Regions from separate parts of the Pseudomonas sp. LABIM340 genome, predicted to be linked through region 2. Evidence: predicted binding sites of a transcription regulator. Region 2 holds the regulator's gene; each other region holds the start of a gene.
What was found. The regulator LexA, encoded in region 2, represses DNA repair genes until DNA is damaged. The targets are predictions, from matches to a motif close to CTGTNTNNNNANACAG.
Positions count from the first base shown of each region.

Region 1 (7,081 bases), 1.7 Mb from region 2:
GGCAACCACCGGCATCGGCAAGACCCTCGGCACGCTGTTCCCGCAGCTCAAGGCCTTCCCCGGCCAGCAGCTGGACCGGCTGTTCTTCCTCACCGCCAAGACCCCCGGCCGGCGCCTGGCGCTGGACGCCCTGGCGACCCTGCGCCAGCAGGAGGCCGCCCAGCCGCTGCGGGTGCTTGAGCACGTCGCCCGTGACAAGGCCTGCGAGCACCCGGACAAGTCCTGCCACGGCGAATCCTGCCCGCTGGCCAAGGGGTTCTACGACCGCCTGCCCGCCGCCCGCGAGGCCGCGCTCAAGCAGTGCTGGCTGACCCAGGAGGCGGTGCGCAAGGTGGCACTGGAGCACCAGGTCTGCCCCTACTACCTGAGCCAGGAGCTGTGCCGCTGGTCCGACGTGGTGGTGGGCGACTACAACTACTACTTCGACATGACCGCCCTGCTCTACGGTCTCACCGTGCTCAACGACTGGAAAGTCACGCTGCTGGTGGACGAGGCGCACAACCTCATCGAGCGCGGCCGCGGCATGTACAGCGCCGAGCTGGACCAGAGCGAGTTCAACGCCCTGCGCAAGGTCGCCCCGGCCAAGCTGAAAAGCGCACTGGAGCGCGTCGGCCGGCACTGGAACCAACTGCACCAGGACCAGGACGTCGACTACCAGATCTACCCGACCATCCCCGACCTGTTCATCGCCGCGTTGCAGAAGGCCGTCAGCGCCATCACCGACCACCTCACCGACCAGCCCACCGGCAACGAGGCCGAGCTGTTGAGCTTCTATCTCAACGCCATGCTGTTCTGCCGGCTGGCCGAAGCCTACGGTCCGCACTCGCTGTTCGACATCACCCGCCACGACGTCAGCGCGCGCCGCGTACTCTCGACCCTGTGCCTGCGCAACGTGGTACCGGCGCCCTTCCTCGCCGAGCGCTTCAAGGTGGCCCACAGCACCACGCTGTTCTCCGCCACCTTGACCCCGGCGCACTACTACTCCGACCTGCTCGGCCTGCCCGAAGACACCGGCTGGCGCGAAGTGGAGTCGCCCTTCCACGCCGAACAGCTGGAAGTCCACGCACTGAGCAACCTCTCTACTCGCTACCAGCACCGCGAGGCCAGCCTCACGCCGATCAGTACGCTGATGGCCCGGCAGTTCCGCGCGCGCCCCGGCAACTACCTGGCCTTCTTCAGCAGCTACGCCTACCTGCAGCAGGCGCTGGACCGCTTTACCGCCGAGCACCCGGACATCCCGCACTGGGCACAGTCGCGCAGCATGAACGAACTGGAGCGCCAGGCCTTCCTCGACCGCTTCACCACCGGCTCGCGCGGCATCGGCTTCGCCGTGCTCGGCGGCGCTTTCGGCGAGGGCATCGACCTGCCTGGCGAGCGCCTGATCGGCGCCTTCATCGCCACGCTGGGGCTGCCGCAGGTGAACGAGGTCAACGAGGAGATCAAACAGCGCATGCAGGGGATGTTCGGCGACGGCTACGACTACACCTACCTGTTCCCCGGCTTGCAGAAGGTTGTCCAAGCGGCGGGCCGGGTGATTCGCACGCCGACGGATTCAGGGGTGATCTACCTGCTCGACGACCGCTTCAACCAGCCGGCCGTACGGAAGTTGCTGCCGGGGTGGTGGAAGCCGGAACGCCTGAAGTTCATCGCCGACCCGCCTCGGTTCAAGGCACCGCAGGGGTATCTGTTGTTGTAACCCTCGCGGGCGGAAATCCCTTTTTCACGATCGACCTTGTGCCGTGCGGTTCGCGAGCAAGGACTAGGCGTCCCCCTCGGTCCTACAAGAGTGCTCTGGCTTTCCCTGTAGGAGCGGGCCATGCCCGCGATCGCGCCCATGGGGCGCTCCTACAGGTTGATTCCAACATTTCCAGGCGAGCAGCGAACCTGCCTGAACCGCCGGCCCTGCCGACGGATCGCGGGCATGGCCCGCTCCTACAAAAGCACGCCGCACGCACCCCGCTTTTTCCCCTGGAGACTTCCAGAGAGACATCCGCACACGCCGAATGCCCCGTTCAGGAGGCCTCGTTGAAGCGGAGTTTCAGGGGTTGAGCGACATGGATGTCGCGAGAGCCGCGATGGGCCAGGGATGGCCGTTCGCGGCGTGCCCCTGAAACTTCGGTTCAACGAGGGTATTTTTCGCCTAAGCGAAAAACCGGATGTCCGGGGCAAGACCTTTTGGTTCCTTTTGGGAGGGCGGCTATCCGACGTTTGCCAAAAGGGACTCGCCCGAGGGGGCGAAACCCAATACATCCGCGCACGCCGATACGGCGCTGGAACACCTGAGCCAAGGCAGAAACCTGCACCAAAGGCATCAGGAAAAACGCCGCCCCCGCCGGCGGATCGCGGGCATGGCCCGCTCCTACAGTGAGCCCCAACGTCCGTCAGACCAACCGCCATTGACGGCACCATCCCACCGGATAAACTGTATATCCATACAGCACTATCCGAGCCATCCCATGTCCCACCTCCTCAACCCCCTCACTCGGCCCTGCCGCCGGGCGCATGACTGTCGCCGCTTGCCGGCCGGGAGGCCGTGATGGGCAGCGTGGTCGCGCTCGACACCCTGTTTCACCAGCGTCAGGTCTGGAAGGGCCAGCCCCAGGGCCTGCCGCCCAGCCAGCAGCCCACCGGCCATGCGCTGCTGGACGCCGCCCTGCCCAGCGGTGGCTGGCCGGAAGCGGCGCTCAGCGAAATCCTCCTGGCCGCCGAAGGCACCGGCGAGCTGCAACTGGTCTGGCCGACCCTGGCGCGGCTCAGCGCGGCAGGCGAGCGCATCGTGCTGGTCGCCCCGCCCCACGTGCCCTACCCGGCTGCCTGGCAGGCCGCCGGCGTCGCGCTGGAGCAACTCGCCATCGTCCAGGCAACCGGCCGCGATGCGCTCTGGGCCGCCGAGCAGTGCCTGCGCTCGGGCAGCTGCGGCGCCGTGCTGTGCTGGCCGCAGCAGGCCGACGACCGTGCCCTGCGCCGTCTGCAAGTCGCCGCCGAAACCGGGCAGACCCTGGCCATCGCCTACCGCTCGCAGCGCGAGGCGCTCAACCCCTCGCCCGCTGCGTTACGCCTGGCGCTGGACGCCAACCCGGCGCAATTGCGCGTGCTCAAGTGCCGTGGCGGCCTGGCGCCGGCGCGGCCCATCCCGCTGCCCTGGCACTGACCATGCTCTGGGCCTGCATTCTCCTGCCACAGCTGGCAATGGACGGCGTGCTGCGCGGCCGTCCCGAGCCGGACGCCGCCCTGGCGCTGCTCGCCGGGCCGACCCAGCGCCGCGTGCTGCAGGCGGTGAACCCGGCCGCGCGGGCGCTGGGGCTCAAGCCCGGCCAGTCGCTCACTGCTGCCCAGGCACTGAGCCGTGATTTCGCCACCGCCGAGTACGACCTGCGCGAAGTGCAGCGCTGGCAGAACCTGCTGGCAGCCTGGGCCTACGGCTTCAGCTCGCAGGTCAGCCAGCATTACCCGCGCGCTCTGCTGCTGGAAGTAGAGTCCAGCCTGCAACTGTTCGGCCCCTGGCCGCGCTTCGAGGCACGTCTGCGCGAGGAGTTGAACGGGCTGGGCTTCCGCCACCGCATCACCGCCGCGCCCAATCCGGCCGCCGCGCGCATCCTCGCCAACGGCCACGACGGCCTGGCGATCCAAGACAACCAGCAACTGCGCCAGTACCTGGGCAGGATGCCGCTGGAGCGCCTGGGCCTGGAGCGCGACGCCGCCACCTCGCTGGGCCGCATGGGCCTGCGCAGCCTGCAGCAACTGCTCGCCCTGCCGCGCGAGAGCCTGGCCCGGCGCTTCCCGCCGCAGGTGCTGCGGCAGGTCGACACCCTGCTCGGCCAGCGCCCGCTGGCCCTGGAGTTTTACCGGCCGCCGGACCGCTTCGAATCGCGCATCGAACTGAACTTCGACGTGGAATCCACCCAGGCGCTGCTGTTCCCGCTGCGCCGGCTGACCGCCGACCTCGCCGCCTTCCTCGCCGGGCGCGACAGCGGCGTGCAGCGTTTCGTCCTCCATCTGGAGCACCACGAAGGCAGCGACACGCAGATGCCGGTCGGCCTGCTCAGCGCCGAGCGCGAGGCGGCGATGCTCTTCGAGCTGACCCGTGGCCGCCTGGAGCAACTGCAACTGCGCGCCCCGGTGCACAGCGTGCGGCTGCTGGCTGAGGACCTGCCGGCCTTCGTGCCGCAGCACCGCGAGCTGTTCGACGACCGCCCGCAGCAGTCGCTGCCCTGGGAGCAGCTGCGCGAGCGCCTGCGCGCACGGCTGGGCGACGATGCCGTGCACAGTCTCGGGGGCCGCGCCGACCATCGCCCGGAGCGCGCCTGGCAAGACAGCTCCACGCCGTTGCAGATCGTCACCGATGCCCCTCGCCCCGGCTGGCTACTGGCCGAACCCCAGCCACTGCGCGAATTCGCCCCAGCCCTGCTGGCCGGCCCCGAGCGCATCGAATCCGGCTGGTGGGACGGCGAGGACATCCGCCGCGACTACTACCAGGTGCGCACCCGCAGCGGCCAGCGCGCCTGGGTGTTCCGTCCGGTGGGCGACGACGGCCCGCTGCTGCTGCACGGCTGGTTCGCATGAGCACGCCGACCGAAGGCATCGGCTACGCCGAGCTGCACTGCCTGTCCAACTTCAGTTTCCAGCGCGGCGCCTCCAGCGCCGCCGAGCTCTTCGAGCGGGCCAAGAAGCTCGGCTACCGGGCGCTGGCGATCACCGACGAATGCAGCCTGGCCGGTATCGTCCGCGCCTGGCAGGCGGCGAAGGAGAAGGAGATCGCGCTGATCACCGGCAGTGAGCTGAGCATCGAGCAAGGCCCGAAGCTGGTGCTGCTGGCCGAGAACCTGGCCGGCTACGAAAACCTCTGCCGCCTGCTCACTCACGCCCGCCGCCGCGCCGAGAAAGGCAGTTACCGCCTGGTACGTGCGGACTTCGACGGTAACCTCGATCACCTGCTGGCGATCTGGCTGCCACGGGACGAGCAGGACGACGACGGCCTCTGGCTGCGTGAGCACTTCCCCGAGCGCCTGTGGCTGGGCGTCGAACTGCACAAGGGCCCGGACGACACCGGCAAGCTGCGCCGCCTGCAGGAACAGGCGGCGCGCCTGGCCATCCCCGCCGTGGCCTGCGGTGACGTGCACATGCACGCCCGTGGCCGCCGCGCCCTGCAGGACTGCATGACCGCCATCCGCCAGCACCTCCCGGTGCACGAGGCCGGCCAGCATCTCTATCCCAATGGCGAACGCCATCTGCGGTCGAGGGAGGCGCTGGCGTCGATCTACCCGGCCGAGCTGCTGGCGGAGACGCTGAAGATCGCCGGGCGCTGCACCTTCGATATGAGCGATCTGAAGTACCAGTACCCGCGCGAGCTGGTGCCCGAAGGGCATACGCCCAGCACCTGGCTGCGCGAGAAGACCGAGGAAGGGATTCTGCGGCGCTGGAAGGACGGGGCCGACGCCAAGGTCCGCCAGCGCGTCGAGGACGAACTCGCACTGATCGCCGAGCTGGAATACGACAGCTACTTCCTCACGGTCCACGACATAGTCGCCTTCGCCCGCCGCCAGAGCATCCTCTGCCAGGGCCGCGGCTCGGCGGCCAACTCGGTGGTCTGCTTCGCCCTGGGCATCACCGAACTGGACCCAACCCGCGAGCACGTCCATCTGCTCTTCGAACGCTTCATCTCCCGCGAGCGCAACGAGCCGCCGGACATCGACGTCGACTTCGAGCATGACCGTCGCGAGGAAGTCATCCAGTACGTGTTCCGGCGCTACGGCCGCAGCCGCGCCGCGCTCACCGCCGTGGCCAGTACCTACCGGGGCGCCGGCGCGGTGCGCGACGTGGCCAAGGCGCTGGGCCTGCCGCCGGACCAGGTCGGCGCGCTGGCCGACTGCTGCGGGGCCTGGAGCCGCGAGGCACCGCCGCCCGAGCGCCTGCTGGGGGCCGGCTTCGACCCGGAAAGCCCGATCCTGCGCCGCGTGCTGGCCCTGACAGGGCAACTGGTCGGCTTCCCCCGGCACCTGTCGCAGCACCCCGGCGGCTTCGTCATCTCCCAGCAGCCGCTGGAAACCCTGGTGCCGGTGGAGAACGCGGCGATGCCCGAGCGCACCCTGATCCAGTGGGACAAGGACGATCTCGACGCCGTCGGCCTGCTCAAGGTCGACGTGCTCGCCCTCGGCATGCTCAGCGCCCTGCGCCGCTGCTTCAACCTGATCGCCGACTATCGCGGCCAGCAGTGGACCCTTGCCACGCTCCCGCAGGAGTGCGCCAAGACCTACGAAATGATCAGCCGCGCCGACACCGTGGGCGTGTTCCAGATCGAGTCCCGTGCGCAGATGGCCATGCTGCCGCGACTCAAGCCCAGGACCTTCTACGACCTGGTGATCGAGGTCGCCATCGTCCGCCCCGGACCGATCCAGGGCGACATGGTCCACCCGTACCTGCGGCGGCGGAACAAGGAAGAGCCGGTCGACTACCCCTCCGAGGAACTCAAGCCGGTCTTCGAGCGCACCCTCGGCGTGCCGCTGTTCCAGGAACAGGTGATGCAACTGGCGATCATCGCCGCCGAATACACGCCCGGCGAGGCCGACCACCTGCGCCGCTCCATGGCCGCCTGGAAACGCCACGGCGGACTGGAACCGCACCGCCAGCGGCTGTTCGAGCGCATGACCGCCAAGGGCTACGAGCAGGAATACATCGCGCGCATCTTCGAGCAGATCAAGGGCTTCGGCAGCTACGGCTTCCCCGAGTCCCACGCTGCCAGCTTCGCCCTGCTCACCTACGCCAGCTGCTGGCTGAAATGCCACGAGCCGGCGGCCTTCACCTGCGCGCTGATCAACAGCTGGCCCATGGGTTTCTATAGCCCCGACCAGCTGCTGCAGGACGCCCGCCGCCACGGCCTGGAGATTCGCCCGGTGGATGTACGCCACAGCCACTGGGACTGCACCCTGGAGCCCATCGCCGAGCGCCAGCCGGCAATCCGCCTCGGCCTGCGCATGGTGCGCGGGCTGCGCGAGGAAGTCGCCAACGCCATCGCGCAGGCACGCGAGCAACGCCCCTTCGCCGATGTCGCCGACCTCTGCCTGCGTGCCCATCTCGACGGCCG
Region 1 is NZ_CM200227.1:2,850,251-2,857,331, reverse strand. It holds gene ABKS89_RS13320 (ATP-dependent DNA helicase) at 1-1,696, shown strand, start outside; gene imuA (translesion DNA synthesis-associated protein ImuA) at 2,537-3,151, shown strand; gene ABKS89_RS13310 (Y-family DNA polymerase) at 3,154-4,563, shown strand; gene ABKS89_RS13305 (error-prone DNA polymerase) at 4,560-7,081, shown strand, end outside.
Region 1: the regulator LexA is predicted to act here: its motif matches at 2,423-2,438, upstream of imuA (translesion DNA synthesis-associated protein ImuA).

Region 2 (7,081 bases):
GCGATCATCTCCACCATCCAGGAGCGCGGCTACGTCACCACCCACAACCGCCGCTTCTACGCGGAGAAGATGGGCGACATCGTCACCGACCGCCTCAACGAGAGCTTCTCCAACCTGATGGACTACGGCTTCACCGCCGGCATGGAAGAGAACCTCGATGACGTGGCCCAGGGCGAGCGCGACTGGAAAAACGTGCTGGACGAGTTCTACGGCGACTTCCGCAAGAAGCTCGACCTGGCCGAAGCCTCCAACGATGGCATGCGCGCCAACCAGCCGACCCTGACCGACATCCCCTGCCGCGAGTGCGGCCGGCCGATGATGATTCGCACCGCCTCCACCGGCGTGTTCCTTGGCTGCTCGGGCTACAGCCTGCCGCCGAAAGAGCGCTGCAAGGCGACCGTCAACCTGATTCCGGGCGACGAAATCGCCGCGGATGACGAGGGCGAATCCGAATCCCGCGTACTGCGTGGCAAGCACCGCTGCCCGATCTGCAGCACCGCGATGGACGCCTACCTGGTCGACGAGAAACGCAAGCTGCACATCTGTGGCAATAACCCGGATTGCGCCGGCTACGAGATCGAGGAAGGCCAGTACCGCATCAAGGGCTACGAAGGCCCGAGCCTGGAATGCGACAAGTGCGGCAGCGAGATGCAGCTCAAGACCGGCCGCTTTGGCAAGTTCTTCGGTTGCACCAACCCGACCTGCAAGAACACCCGCAAGCTGCTGAAGAGCGGCGAGCCCGCGCCGCCGAAGATGGACGCCATCCGCATGCCGGAACTCAAGTGCGAGAAGGTCGATGACGTCTACGTACTGCGTGACGGCGCTTCCGGCCTGTTCCTGGCCGCCAGCCAGTTCCCGAAGAATCGCGAGACCCGCGCTCCTCTGGTGGCCGAGCTAATTCCGCACAAGGACGAGCTGGACCCGAAATACCACTTCCTGCTCGCAGCTCCTGCGAAAGACCCGGATGGCCGCCCGGCGGTGATCCGTTTCAGCCGCAAGACCAAGGAGCAGTACGTGCAGTCCGAGGTCGACGGCAAACCCACCGGCTGGCGTGCGTTCTTCGACGGTGGCAAGTGGAAGGTCGAAGACAAGCGCTGATGGAAGGCGCGCCCCGCTGAGGCGGGGCGTGCTTATACTGCCGAAGTCGACTGCAGAGGGCCCCGGTCATGGCGAACGAACTCTATACCCGCACCAACCAGAAGCTGTTCTTCGCCGGCCTTGCCCTGGAAGCCTGGCGCAGCGCCGAAGCGGCGCGCGCGATGAACGCGCAAGCGCGCATCCAGTCCGAACGCGAAGCGGCGCTGTTCCATCTCTACGGAGCGGTGCTGGGCGTGGCCCATGAGATCGCCGGCTACTACCGCCTGCCGCAGGCCGGTGCGCCGCGCGTCGAGATGCTGCTGAACGCCGAGGTGCTCGCTGCCGCTCCAAGCCCGGAGCTGGCGGAAATGGTCGAACTGGCGCAATCGCCAGAAGCCTGGCTGGGTCGCCTGCTGGCTGCCTATGCCGTGCTGTTCCAGCCGCCGAGCGAGCCGAAGAAAGCCAAGGTCGACCCAACCCAGCCGCTGATCCAGGCGGTGAATGTCGACGACGAGGCTCCGGTCGAGCTGGGCAATGATGAGCTGGAAGCCTGGCGGAAATCCCTGAAGGACCTGGTGCTGCGCTTCCGCGCATCGCTTACCGAGCTCTGATTCCTGCATCACAACCCGCCGGCCTTCCGGTCGGTCCGCGCAAGCTTTGGCTAGGGTGTAGCGAATGTGGCTGTTACACTACGCGTTCTGCTGTGGAGAACGTCGCTATGCCAACCTCATTTCTGGAAATTGTCGAGCTGCCTGACGGGCGTATTGTGCTGCGTCGTGCGGACGAGGAGGAGGCGCTGGTGACCCTGGAGTTCTCCGCCGATGCCAAGGGTTTCCTGCAGGGCCAGCACATCGAGATCGCCAAGGCGATGTTCAATGTCGGTGTGCAGATGGCCGGTCGTCTCGCCGAAGGCGGCGACATGAGCATGGACGACGAAGGTCCGCGCGTCCTGCACTGAGTCCTTCCGCTTCGCCGCGTTCGCGGCGAAGCTTCCCGATCAGATTACCCCAGACGAATATTCAGGCTCTGCGCCTGGCCGGCAATGGCGGCGCGGGACAGTTGCGCGCGCGCTTTCGCGCTGAGATTCAGCCAGCTCACCACGGTGTGGCTGTTGCCCAGTCGCAGTGCCTCGCAGGCCAATGCCTGGGCGGAAGCCTGATCGCGGGCTGGCAATAACAGGATTCCCTGGCGGTTCAGGCCGGCCTTGCGCAGCCAGTCCGGAGTCAGGCTGGACGGCGGGGCTATCAGGGTCAGCCAGCGCGAATCGCTTTCCTCGCTCAGCTCGCGGAGCATCGGCGCCAGCAGCATCAGGCACTGGCCGGGAAGGCCGCGCAGGGCGATCTCGCTGAAGGCGCTTTCGTCGACGACGGGCTCTTCTTCCATCAGCTCCGGAAGCAGGGGAGCAGTACCGCTTGCCCAGAGTGCTTCCTGGAACAGCGGGAGTTGCGGCAGGTTCTGCGGCTGCGGGTACTGCATGGGTGTCTCCTGTTCAGCGACGGATTACGCCGACGCTCAAGCCTTCGATGACCAGTTCCTGTTCCTTGAGGTCGACCTCGATGGGGGCGAACTCAGGGTTTTCGGCGAGCAGCCAGACCTTGCTGCCTTCGCGCTTGAAGCGCTTCACCGTTACCTCTTCACCCAGGCGGGCGACGACGATCTGGCCGTTGCGCGCCTCGCGGGTGACATGCACGGCGAGCAGGTCGCCATCCATGATGCCGACGTCCTTCATGCTCTGGCCGCTCACGCGCAACAGGTAGTCGGCCGGCGGGTTGAAGAAGGTGGGGTTGATCCGGCAGGTGTCGTCGACGTTCTGCTCGGCGAGGATCGGCGCGCCGGCAGCGACGCGGCCGATGATCGGCAGTTCGTCGTCGTTGGCCGCGGCCTTGGGCTCGAAGCCTGGGATGCGGATGCCGCGGGAGGCGCCCGGGGTCATCTCGATGGCGCCTTTGCGGGCGAGGGCTTTCAGGTGCTCCTCGGCGGCGTTGGGCGACTTGAAGCCGAGTTCCTGGGCGATTTCCGCTCGGGTGGGCGGGTAGCCGTTGGCTTCCAGGCAGCGTTTGATGAAGGCGAGGATCTCGGCTTGGCGCGGCGTGAGCTTCAGCATGTCCATACTCTGGCTTTTTATACAGTGCCTGGAATTATATACAGTGATGGCGGGCTGGCAATGCTTTTATTGGTCGCGGCTGTCGGTGGAGCGTTCGTGCATGTAACCTTTCGAGCTTGGCAGGCGTCTTGCTTTTTATTAGGTGTCTCGTCTTATTAGGTGTCTCGTCGCATTGCCATGATATTGGTAACAATCCATCGCACTTTGCTTGACAATACAAGACGCTGAAACGTATGTTTCAAACAAGTGTTTGTCAGGCGGAGTAGCCATGGCCCAGTCGGAAACCGTCGAACGCATCCTGGATGCTGCGGAACAGCTGTTCGCGGAGAAAGGCTTCGCCGAAACCTCCCTGCGTTTGATCACCAGCAAGGCGGGGGTGAACCTCGCGGCGGTGAACTATCACTTCGGCTCGAAGAAGGCGCTGATCCAGGCGGTCTTCTCGCGCTTCCTCGGCCCGTTCTGCGCCAGTCTCGAAAAGGAACTGGATCGCCGTCAGGCCAAGCCCGATGCGCCGCGCGCCACCCTGGAAGAGCTGCTCGAACTGCTGGTGGTCCAGGCCATGGCTGTCAAGCCGCGCAGCGGCAATGATCTGTCGATCTTCATGCGCCTGCTGGGCCTGGCGTTCAGCCAGAGCCAGGGGCACCTGCGCAAGTACCTCGAAGAGGTCTACGGCAAGGTGTTCCGTCGCTACATGCTGCTGGTGCATGAGTCCGCGCCGCGCCTGCCGCCGCTGGAGCTGTTCTGGCGGGTGCACTTCATGCTGGGTACCGCGGTGTTCAGCATGTCCGGCATCAAGGCGCTGCGTGCCATGGCCGAGAACGATTTCGGCGTGAACACTTCCATCGAGCAGGTGATGCGTCTGATGGTGCCGTTCCTCGCCGCCGGCATGCGTGCCGACAGTGGTGTCAGCGATCCTTCGCTGGCGGGTGCGCAGCTCAAGCCGCGCAGCAAGTCGAGCGCCGCCCAGGCGCCCGCCAAGGTCTGACCCGGGCCCGGCTTCGCGCTGGGCTGCGTCGGCCCGATCGGCTACAGTAGCCGGCCATGGCTGATCTCGATCTTCTCCATATTTCCCTTGCTGACCAGATGCTCTACGGCTTTGCCGCGGGGCGTCTTGTCGTGCGCGTTCCGATATCCAGCGCCGCCAACGGCGCGGGCGAGCGCAATGGCTCCGGCTGCACGCCGCGCGGCTTGCACCAGGTCCGTGCACGCATCGGCGATGGTTTGCCTGAAGGTGCGGTACTGAAGGGGCGACGCTGGACCGGCGAGATCTGGACGGCCGAGCTTCACGAGGCGTTTCCCGGTCGCGACTGGATACTCTCGCGCATCCTCTGGCTCAGTGGCTGCGAGCCGGGGCGCAATCGGATGGGCGGGGTCGATACCTTTCGACGCTACATCTATCTGCACGGCACGCCGGACTGCGAGCCCATGGGCACGCCGCTGTCCCACGGCTGTATCCGCCTGCGCAATGACGACCTGCTGGAACTCTTCCCGCAGGTGCCGCTCCATTGCCGGGTCCGAATCGAAGAGGCGGCCTGCCCCGAGTGGCAGGCGGCGCAACTGAATTGAAAGGAATGCACATGCAAGGCTCCCTGATGCTCGACATCGGCGGCACCTGGCTTACCGCCGAGGACCGCCAGATCCTGCGCCACCCGGAAGTCGGTGGCCTGATCATCTTTGCCCGCAACATCGAATCGCCGCGCCAGGTGCGTGAGCTGATGGCTGCCATCCGCGCAGTACGCCCTGACCTGCTGCTGGCGGTGGACCAGGAAGGCGGTCGCGTGCAGCGCCTGCGTCAGGGGTTCCTGCGCCTGCCGGCGATGCGCGCCATTGCCGATAACGCCAATGCCGAGCGACTGGCCGAGCAGTGCGGCTGGTTGATGGCGACCGAGGTGCTGGCGGTAGGTCTGGACCTGAGCTTCGCCCCGGTGCTGGACCTGGATCACCAGCGCAGTGCCGTGGTCGGCAGCCGTGCTTTCGAGGGCAATCCGGAACGCGCCGTTGCGCTGGCCGGTGCCTTTATTCGCGGAATGCGCACCGCGGGCATGGCGTCCACCGGCAAGCACTTCCCTGGCCACGGCTGGGCGGAAGTGGATTCCCATGTGGGAATTCCCGAGGACGAGCGCACGCTGGAGCAGATCCGCGCCGCGGACCTGGTGCCGTTCCAGCGCCTGTCTGGCGAGCTGGATGCACTGATGCCGGCCCACGTGATCTACCCGCAGGTCGATCCGAACCCTGCCGGCTTCTCCCGCCGCTGGCTGCAGGACATCCTGCGCGGCGAGCTGGGCTTCGACGGGGTGATCTTCAGTGACGACCTGTCCATGGCCGGTGCCCATGTGGTCGGCGATGCTGCCAACCGCATCGAGGCCGCGCTGAGCGCTGGCTGCGACATGGGCCTGGTGTGCAATGACCGCGCCTCCGCCGAGCTGGCTCTGAGCGCCCTGCAGCGCCTCAAGGTTACCGCGCCGCAGCGTCTGCAACGCATGCGCGCCAAGGCCTGGCCGGGTATCGAATACAAGCAGCTGCCGCGCTGGCAACAAGCCGTCGGCGAGCTGCGCGCCGCACAATTGATTGACTAAGGATTTGCCATGACTGTCTATGCCATCATTGGCGGCACCGGCCTGACCCAGCTGGAAGGGTTGACCCTGAAGGATGCCATCGAGCTGGACACGCCCTACGGCGCGCCGTCGGCGGCCATCCAACGCGGCGAGTTCGCCGGCCGCGAAGTGCTCTTCCTCGCCCGTCACGGCCATCCGCATCGCTTCCCGCCGCACCAGGTGAACTACCGCGCCAACCTCTGGGCGCTGAAGCAGGCCGGCGCCGAAGCCATTCTGGCGGTGAACGCCGTGGGCGGCATCCACGCTGCCATGGGTAGCGGCCATCTTTGCGTACCGCATCAGATCGTCGATTACACCTGGGGCCGCGAGCACACCTATTTCGCCGGTGACATCGAGCATGTCACCCATATCGACTTCAGCCATCCCTATGACGAGCCGCTGCGGCTCAAGCTGATCGCCGCCCTGCAGGCGCTGGGCTATGCGTACAGCAGCCATGGCGTATATGCCGCGACCCAGGGCCCGCGCCTGGAAACCGTGGCGGAAGTCGCCAAGCTGGAGCGCGACGGTTGCGACATCATCGGCATGACCGGCATGCCCGAGGCCGCCCTGGCCCGCGAACTGGACCTGCCTTACGCCTGCCTGTCGCTGGTGGTGAACCCGGCGGCCGGCAAGTCCAGCGGCATCATCACCATGGCCGAGATCGAGCAGGCGCTGCACGAAGGCATCGGCAAGGTGCGCGAGGTGTTGGGGCGCGTCCTGGTAAGCTGATGCGCCGCTGTAGGAGCGGGCCATGCCCGCGAACCGCTTGGCGCTGTGCCTTGCAGGTTCGCGAGCAAGTTCGCTCCTGCGAAGAGCAAGAAAAAGCCCGGCGAATGCCGGGCTTTTTCGTTATTGCGCGGGCTGTGCCGGCGGCGGGGCTTCGAAGCCGCCGTCTGCCGGGGCGGCCGGCGCCTGTTGCTGCTGCGGCGCGTCCAGGCCAGTCGGCGCTTCGTCTTCCATGCCCGGCGGCGGGGCGGAGGCGGGCTTGGCGTTGAGCGGGGTCACCTTGATCAGCATGCCCAGGCTCGGGTGGTCGAGGTAGGTCAGCACGCTGTTCTTCAGGCTGGCTTCCTGGACCATGTGCTGGCTGGCGGCGAGCAGACCATCCTGGCCGAACTGGTTGATCCAGAAGTCGGTCTGGGTGTTCACGAAACGCTGCTGGCTGAGCGTGACGGTGCCTTCCACGGGGAAGTGGCCGTCACGCTGGGTGCCTTCGCTCAGGGAAACCTTCACCGGGTTGGCATCGATTTCCTGACGCCAGGCCTTGTGCATCAGCACCTGGAAGCCTTCGTTCTGCTTGAGCTTG
Region 2 is NZ_CM200227.1:4,507,155-4,514,235, reverse strand. It holds gene topA (type I DNA topoisomerase) at 1-1,098, shown strand, start outside; gene ABKS89_RS20575 (DUF6586 family protein) at 1,167-1,688, shown strand; gene ABKS89_RS20570 (hypothetical protein) at 1,796-2,035, shown strand; gene sulA (SOS-induced cell division inhibitor SulA) at 2,080-2,553, opposite strand; gene lexA (transcriptional repressor LexA) at 2,567-3,181, opposite strand; gene ABKS89_RS20555 (TetR/AcrR family transcriptional regulator) at 3,450-4,166, shown strand; gene ABKS89_RS20550 (L,D-transpeptidase family protein) at 4,223-4,747, shown strand; gene nagZ (beta-N-acetylhexosaminidase) at 4,759-5,757, shown strand; gene ABKS89_RS20540 (S-methyl-5'-thioinosine phosphorylase) at 5,767-6,504, shown strand; gene ABKS89_RS20535 (CsiV family protein) at 6,625-7,081, opposite strand, start outside.

Region 3 (7,081 bases), 1.2 Mb from region 2:
TGCCGAGGATCGACTCGTCGCGGCTGACGCCGGGCATGAAGTCGCCGTTCAGACCGACCAGCTGGTCGTTTTCGCCGAAGTACAGGCTCATCCGTTCCTGCTGGCGCTGACCGCCGCCAGGTTGGATGCTGTAGAGGTAGTCCCAGCGATTGGGGTGGAAAGTATCCACGATCAGGGGGTTGCCCATGATAAACCGCACTTGGCGCCGGGTCATTCCGGGCTTCAACTGGTCTATCATATCCTGCGTTACAACGTTGCCCTGCTGGATGTCGATCTTGTAGACCCCCGGGAACGAGCAACCGGCGAGTGCGGCGAGTCCCAGCCCGAAAGCGAGACTGGTCAGCATGAGCTTGGCGTTTTGCATCAAGGGGTGACTTCCACTATCTTGGCTGAGCGACGAAATCCCGATCATACCTGTATTGAGAGATGCTGCGAAGCATTCCGCGCCGAGAAAGCACACATGGTTGAAAATAGCGAACTGCGCAAAGCCGGACTTAAGGTCACACTGCCGCGCGTCAAGATCCTCCAGATGCTCGATTCCGCCGAGCAGCGCCACATGAGCGCAGAGGATGTTTACAAAGCGCTGATGGAGGCGGGTGAAGACGTCGGTCTGGCCACCGTCTACCGCGTCCTGACCCAGTTCGAAGCCGCCGGCCTGGTGGTGCGCCACAACTTCGATGGCGGCCATGCCGTCTTCGAGCTGGCTGACAGCGGTCACCATGATCACATGGTCTGCGTCGATACCGGCGAAGTCATCGAGTTCATGGACTCGGAAATCGAGAAACGCCAGAAGGAGATCGTCAAGGAGCGCGGCTTCGAGCTCGTCGATCACAACCTGGTGCTCTACGTGCGCAAGAAGAAGTAAGCGCACGCAGATGCAGAAACGGCGACCCTCGGGTCGCCGTTTTCGTTTGTGCGGCTTTTGAGTGGAAGCGCTTCAGCCTTGTACGGCCGAATCCACCATCTTGCGGGCGTGGGCCAGGGATTCCTTGGTCAGGTCCACGCCGCCAAGCATGCGGGCGATTTCCTCGATGCGCTCGGCCTTCTTCAGGTTGGCCACGGCGGTGCGGGTTTCGCTGGTATCGCGGTCCTTGTGCACGAACAGGTGCTGGTGGCCTTGGGCGGCGACCTGCGGCAGGTGGGTGACGGTCAGCACCTGGCCGCGATCACCAAGGCGACGCAGCAACTGGCCGACCACTTCGGCAGTGGGACCGCCGATACCGACGTCCACTTCGTCGAAGACCAGGGTAGGAATGCGCGAGGTCTGTGCGGTGATCACCTGGATCGCCAGGCTGATGCGCGACAATTCGCCGCCCGAGGCGACCTTGGCCAGGCCTTTCATCGGCTGGCCGGGGTTGGCGCTGACCAGGAATTCCAGCTGCTCCAGGCCACTGACCTGCGGCTCGTCCGAGCTGGACTGGCGCAGTTCGATGGCGAAGCGCCCGCCGGGCATGCCCAGGCGCTGCATCTCCACTTCCACGGCCTTGGCCAGTTTCGGCGCGGCGTCCTGGCGCAGGCGGCTGAGCTCGTCGGCCTTCTCTTGATAGTGGCGGGCGTAGGCGGCCAGTTCGTCGCCCAGACGCTCCACGGCTTCGTCGTCGGCGATCAGCGCGTCCAGTTCGTCCAGCAGTCGCTGCTGCAGGTCCTGCAGTTCGTGGGGCTGCACGCGGTGTTTGCGCGCGAGGCTATAGATGGCGTCCATGCGCTCTTCCAGTTGTTGCAGGCGCATGGGGTCGGCGTCGAAGTGATCGACGAAGCGATTCAGCTCGCCGATGGCTTCTTCCACCTGGATCTGCGCACTGGAGAGCAGGTTCACCGCTTCGCCCAATGCAGCCGGCTGGCTCGGGAAGGCGGTGAGACGGTTGAGGCTGGAGGTCAGTGCCGACAACACGTTGCCGGCATCGCTTTCACTGCACAGCTCGACGACCTGGCGGCAGGCGGCGATCAGGCTGCCGGCGTTGCTCTGGGTCTTGTGTTCGGCTTCCAGCAGCTCCAGTTCGTTGTCACCCAGGCCGAGGTTTTCCAGTTCTTCCAGCTGGTAGCTGAGCAACTGATGGCGGGCGCGCTGCTCGTCGCCGTTGCGTGACAGGCGGTCCAGCTCCTGGCGGGTCTGCTTCCAGCGCTGCGCGGCGAGGTGTACCTGGCGCGCCAGGTCCTGGCTGCCGGCGAATTCGTCGAGCAGGCGGCGGTGGGTGTCGGCCTTGAGCAGCGACTGGTGCTCGTGCTGGCTGTGGATGTCGATCAGCAGCTCGCCCAGGTGTTTGAGGTCGCCCAGTGGGCAGGGGGAGCCGTTGATGTACGCGCGGGAGCGGCCTTCGGCGGTGATCACTCGGCGCAGGATGCACGGCCCGTCCTGTTCCAGGTCGCGCTCGGCAAGCCAGTCGCGGGCTTCGGCAATCGCGCTGACATCGAAGCTGGCGAGAATGTCTGCCTTGTCGGAGCCGGGGCGTACCACGCCGCTGTCGGCGCGGTCGCCCAGCGCGAGCCCGAGGGCGTCGAGCATGATCGACTTGCCGGCGCCGGTTTCGCCGGTGATCACGGTCATGCCGGCGGCGAGCTCGAGATCGAGGTGCTCGACAATGGCGTAGTTGTGCACGGACAGATGAACCAGCATGGGCGGCGGCTCCGCAGATAGGTCTGGTTATTTATACAGTATTTTTTGCCGCTGGCAATTCTCCCTCGTCGCCTTTGCGGGCTGCCCCTTTGAGTCGCGCCCTTGAAGTCAGGAAAAGCCGCCCCATATACACGGCAGAGCCGCGGACCATTGGGTTCGCCTTGTTTTCAAAGGCTTATTTTCTTTTTTAGGAGAGTGGCATGTCTGACGAACAACAGACTCAGGATTCCCAGTTCAACGAGCAGCCGGACGCCGGCGCCAACGGGGATCTGAACGCCCGCGTGCTGGAACTGGAAGAACAGGTAGCCGCGGCGAAGGACCAGAGCCTGCGCGCCGTTGCCGAACTGCAGAACGTCCGCCGCCGTGCCGAGCAGGACGTGGAGAAGGCGCACAAGTTCGCCCTGGAGAAATTCGCCGGCGACCTGCTGCCGATCGTCGATACCCTCGAGCGCGCGCTGGAGATGTCGAACCCGGAAGACGAAGTGATCAAGCCGATGCGCGAAGGCATCGAGCTGACGCTGAAGATGTTCCACGACACCCTGAAGCGCTACAACCTCGAGCCGGTCGATCCGCACGGCGAGCCGTTCAACCCCGAACACCACCAGGCCATGGCGATGGAAGAGAGCATTCGTCTCGAGCCGGGCAGCGTGGTCAAGGTGTTCCAGAAGGGCTATCTGCTCAACGGTCGTCTGCTGCGTCCGGCCATGGTCGTGGTCAGCAAGGCACCGGAACAAACTCCGCCTTCGATCGACGAGAAGGCTTGAAATCCACCACCCGGTCCCCATCTGGGTAATCAACCGAGCCAAAGACCCGCAACAGGGTCAGCGCGGAATCTAATTTCTGGAGAGTGAAATATGGGCAAAATCATTGGTATCGACCTGGGGACCACCAACTCCTGTGTGTCCATCCTGGAGAACGGTAACGTCAAGGTCATCGAGAACGCCGAAGGCGCTCGTACCACCCCGTCGATCATCGGCTACGCCAACGACGGCGAAATCCTGGTAGGTCAGCCGGCGAAGCGCCAGGCCGTGACCAACCCGACCAACACCCTGTACGCGGTGAAGCGCCTGATCGGCCGTCGCTTCGAAGAAGACGTCGTACAGAAAGACATCAAAATGGTGCCTTACAAGATCGTCAAGGCTGACAACGGCGACGCATGGGTCGAGGCCAAGGGCCAGAAGATGGCTCCGCCGCAGGTCTCCGCCGAAGTCCTGAAGAAGATGAAGAAGACCGCCGAGGACTACCTGGGCGAGCCGGTCACCGAAGCGGTCATCACCGTTCCGGCCTACTTCAACGACAGCCAGCGTCAGGCCACCAAGGACGCCGGTCGCATCGCCGGTCTGGACGTCAAGCGCATCATCAACGAACCGACCGCGGCTGCGCTGGCCTATGGCCTGGACAAGGCCAAGGGCGACCACACCATCATCGTCTATGACCTGGGCGGCGGTACCTTCGACGTTTCCGTGATCGAAATCGCCGAAGTCGATGGCGAGCACCAGTTCGAAGTACTGGCCACCAACGGTGACACCTTCCTGGGTGGTGAAGACTTCGACCTGCGCCTGATCGACTACCTCGTCGAAGAGTTCAAGAAAGAATCCGGCATGGACCTCAAGGGCGACCCGCTGGCCATGCAGCGCCTGAAGGAAGCTGCCGAGAAGGCGAAGATCGAGCTGTCCTCGACCCAGCAGACTGACGTCAACCTGCCGTACGTCACCGCTGACGCGTCCGGCCCGAAACACCTGAACGTCAAGGTTTCCCGCGCCAAGCTGGAATCCCTGGTGGAAGACCTGGTCACCCGCACCATCGAGCCGTGCCGCGTTGCGCTGAAAGACGCCGGCCTGGACGTCTCGAAGATCGACGAAGTGATCCTGGTCGGCGGCCAGACCCGCATGCCGCTGGTACAGAAGACCGTTGCCGAGTTCTTCGGCAAGGAAGCGCGCAAGGACGTCAACCCGGACGAAGCCGTAGCCATGGGTGCTGCCATCCAGGGCGCCGTGCTGGCCGGTGACGTGAAGGACGTGCTGCTGCTCGACGTTACCCCGCTGACCTTGGGTATCGAAACCCTCGGTGGCGTGATGACCGCACTGATCGACAAGAACACCACCATCCCGACCAAGAAGTCGCAGGTGTTCTCCACTGCCGATGACAACCAGGGCGCCGTGACCATCCATGTGCTGCAAGGCGAGCGCAAGCAAGCCGGCCAGAACAAGTCGCTGGGCAAATTCGACCTGGCCGACATCCCGCCGGCTCCGCGCGGTGTGCCGCAGATCGAAGTGACCTTCGACATTGACGCCAACGGTATCCTGCACGTTGGTGCGAAAGACAAGGCCACCGGCAAGCAGCAGTCCATCGTGATCAAGGCTTCTTCGGGCCTGTCCGAAGACGAGATCCAGCAGATGGTCCGCGACGCCGAGGCGAATGCCGAGGAAGACCGCAAGTTCGAGGAGCTGGCCGCTGCCCGCAACCAGGGTGATGCGCTGGTCCATGCGACTCGCAAGATGGTCACCGAGGCTGGCGACAAGGCCACTGCCGAAGAGAAGGCTGCCATCGACAAGGCGCTGGGCGAGCTGGAAGTTGCCGTGAAGGGCGACGACAAGGCCGAGATCGAAGCGAAGATGAATGCGCTGTCCCAGGCATCCACTCCGCTGGCGCAGAAGATGTACGCCGAACAGCCGCAGCCGGGTGCTGCCGCTCAGGGCGAGGCCGCTGACGACAAGGCTGGCGACGATGTCGTCGACGCCGAGTTCGAAGAGGTCAAGGAGAACAAGTAAGCCGCGTGCTTGCTTCCGCTCCGGCGCACCGACCAGCGTGTCGGTGCGCATGAAACGTCACGCGGGGGCTTGCTCCCGCGTTGGCGTGTCTGGGGGAGAGGTTTTCAAGGTGCAAAGATTTTATGGCCAAACGTGATTTTTATGAGGTACTGGGTGTCGAGCGCGGCGCCAGCGAAGCGGACCTGAAGAAGGCCTATCGCCGGCTCGCCATGAAGTTCCACCCGGACCGCAACCCCGGCGACAAGGAAGCCGAGGACAAATTCAAGGAAGCCAACGAGGCGTACGAGGTCCTGTCCGACGCCAGCAAGCGCGCGGCTTACGACCAGTACGGCCATGCCGGTGTCGACCCGCAGATGGGCGGTGGCGGTGCGGGCTTCGGTGGCGCGAGCTTCTCGGACATCTTCGGCGATGTCTTCAGCGACTTCTTCGGTGGCGGCGGCGGACGCGGCGGCTCCCGTGGCGGCCCGGCGCGCGGCGCCGACCTGCGCTACACCCTCGACCTGGACCTGGAAGATGCGGTTCGCGGCACCACCGTGACCATCCGCGTTCCCACTCTGGTCGGCTGCAAGACCTGCAGCGGCAGCGGCGCCAAGCCCGGCACCACGCCGGTCACCTGTACCACCTGTGGTGGTATCGGTCAGGTGCGCATGCAGCAGGGCTTCTTCTCGGTGCAGCAGACCTGCCCGCGTTGCCATGGCAGCGGCAAGATGATCACCGACCCCTGTGGCTCCTGCCACGGCCAGGGTCGCGTGGAAGAGCACAAGACCCTGTCGGTGAAAGTCCCGGCCGGCGTCGATACTGGTGACCGCATCCGTCTCACCGGCGAAGGCGAAGCCGGCGCACACGGTGGCCCGGCGGGCGACCTGTACGTGGTGGTGAACGTGCGCGAGCACGACATCTTCCAGCGCGACGGCAAGCACCTGTACTGCGAAGTGCCAATCAGCTTCGCCGACGCCGCCCTGGGTGGCGAGCTGGAAGTGCCGACCCTGGACGGCCGCGTGAAGCTGAAGATCCCCGAGGGTACCCAGACCGGCAAGCTGTTCCGCCTGCGCGGCAAGGGCGTTGCCCCGGTGCGCGGCGGCGGTGCGGGCGATCTGATGTGCCGCGTCGTCGTCGAAACGCCGGTCAACCTGGACAAGCGTCAGCGCGAGTTGCTCGAAGAGTTCCGCAATACCCTGCAGGGCAACTCTTCCCACTCGCCGAAAGCCAGTGGCTGGTTCGAAGGCATGAAGCGCTTCTTCGACGATCTATGATGCAAGGCCCCGGCGGTGCGAATCGTCCGGGGCTTTTTTAGCTTTGGAGCTGTTTTATATGCGACGTATAGCCGTAATGGGCGCCGCCGGGCGCATGGGCAAGACCCTGATCGAGGCGGTCCAGCAGACCAATGGCAGCGCCGGCCTGACCGCGGCGGTCGACCGTCCGGACAGCACTCTGGTGGGCGCCGACGCTGGTGAGCTGGCCGGTCTGGGCCGCATTGGTGTGCCGCTGTCGGGGGACCTGGCCAAGGTGGTCGATGAGTTCGACGTGCTGATCGACTTCACCCACCCGACCGTGACCCTGAAGAACCTGGAAGTCTGCCGCAAGGCCGGCAAGGCCATGGTCATCGGTACCACCGGTTTCTCCACGGCGGAGAAGGAGCTGCTCAGCGAAGCGGCGAAGGACATCCCGATCGTCTTCGCGGCCAACTACAGCGTCG
Region 3 is NZ_CM200227.1:5,661,331-5,668,411, reverse strand. It holds gene ABKS89_RS26115 (outer membrane protein assembly factor BamE) at 1-364, opposite strand, end outside; gene fur (ferric iron uptake transcriptional regulator) at 461-865, shown strand; gene recN (DNA repair protein RecN) at 938-2,614, opposite strand; gene grpE (nucleotide exchange factor GrpE) at 2,815-3,378, shown strand; gene dnaK (molecular chaperone DnaK) at 3,469-5,385, shown strand; gene dnaJ (molecular chaperone DnaJ) at 5,508-6,638, shown strand; gene dapB (4-hydroxy-tetrahydrodipicolinate reductase) at 6,697-7,081, shown strand, end outside.
Region 3: the regulator LexA is predicted to act here: its motif matches at 2,638-2,653, upstream of recN (DNA repair protein RecN).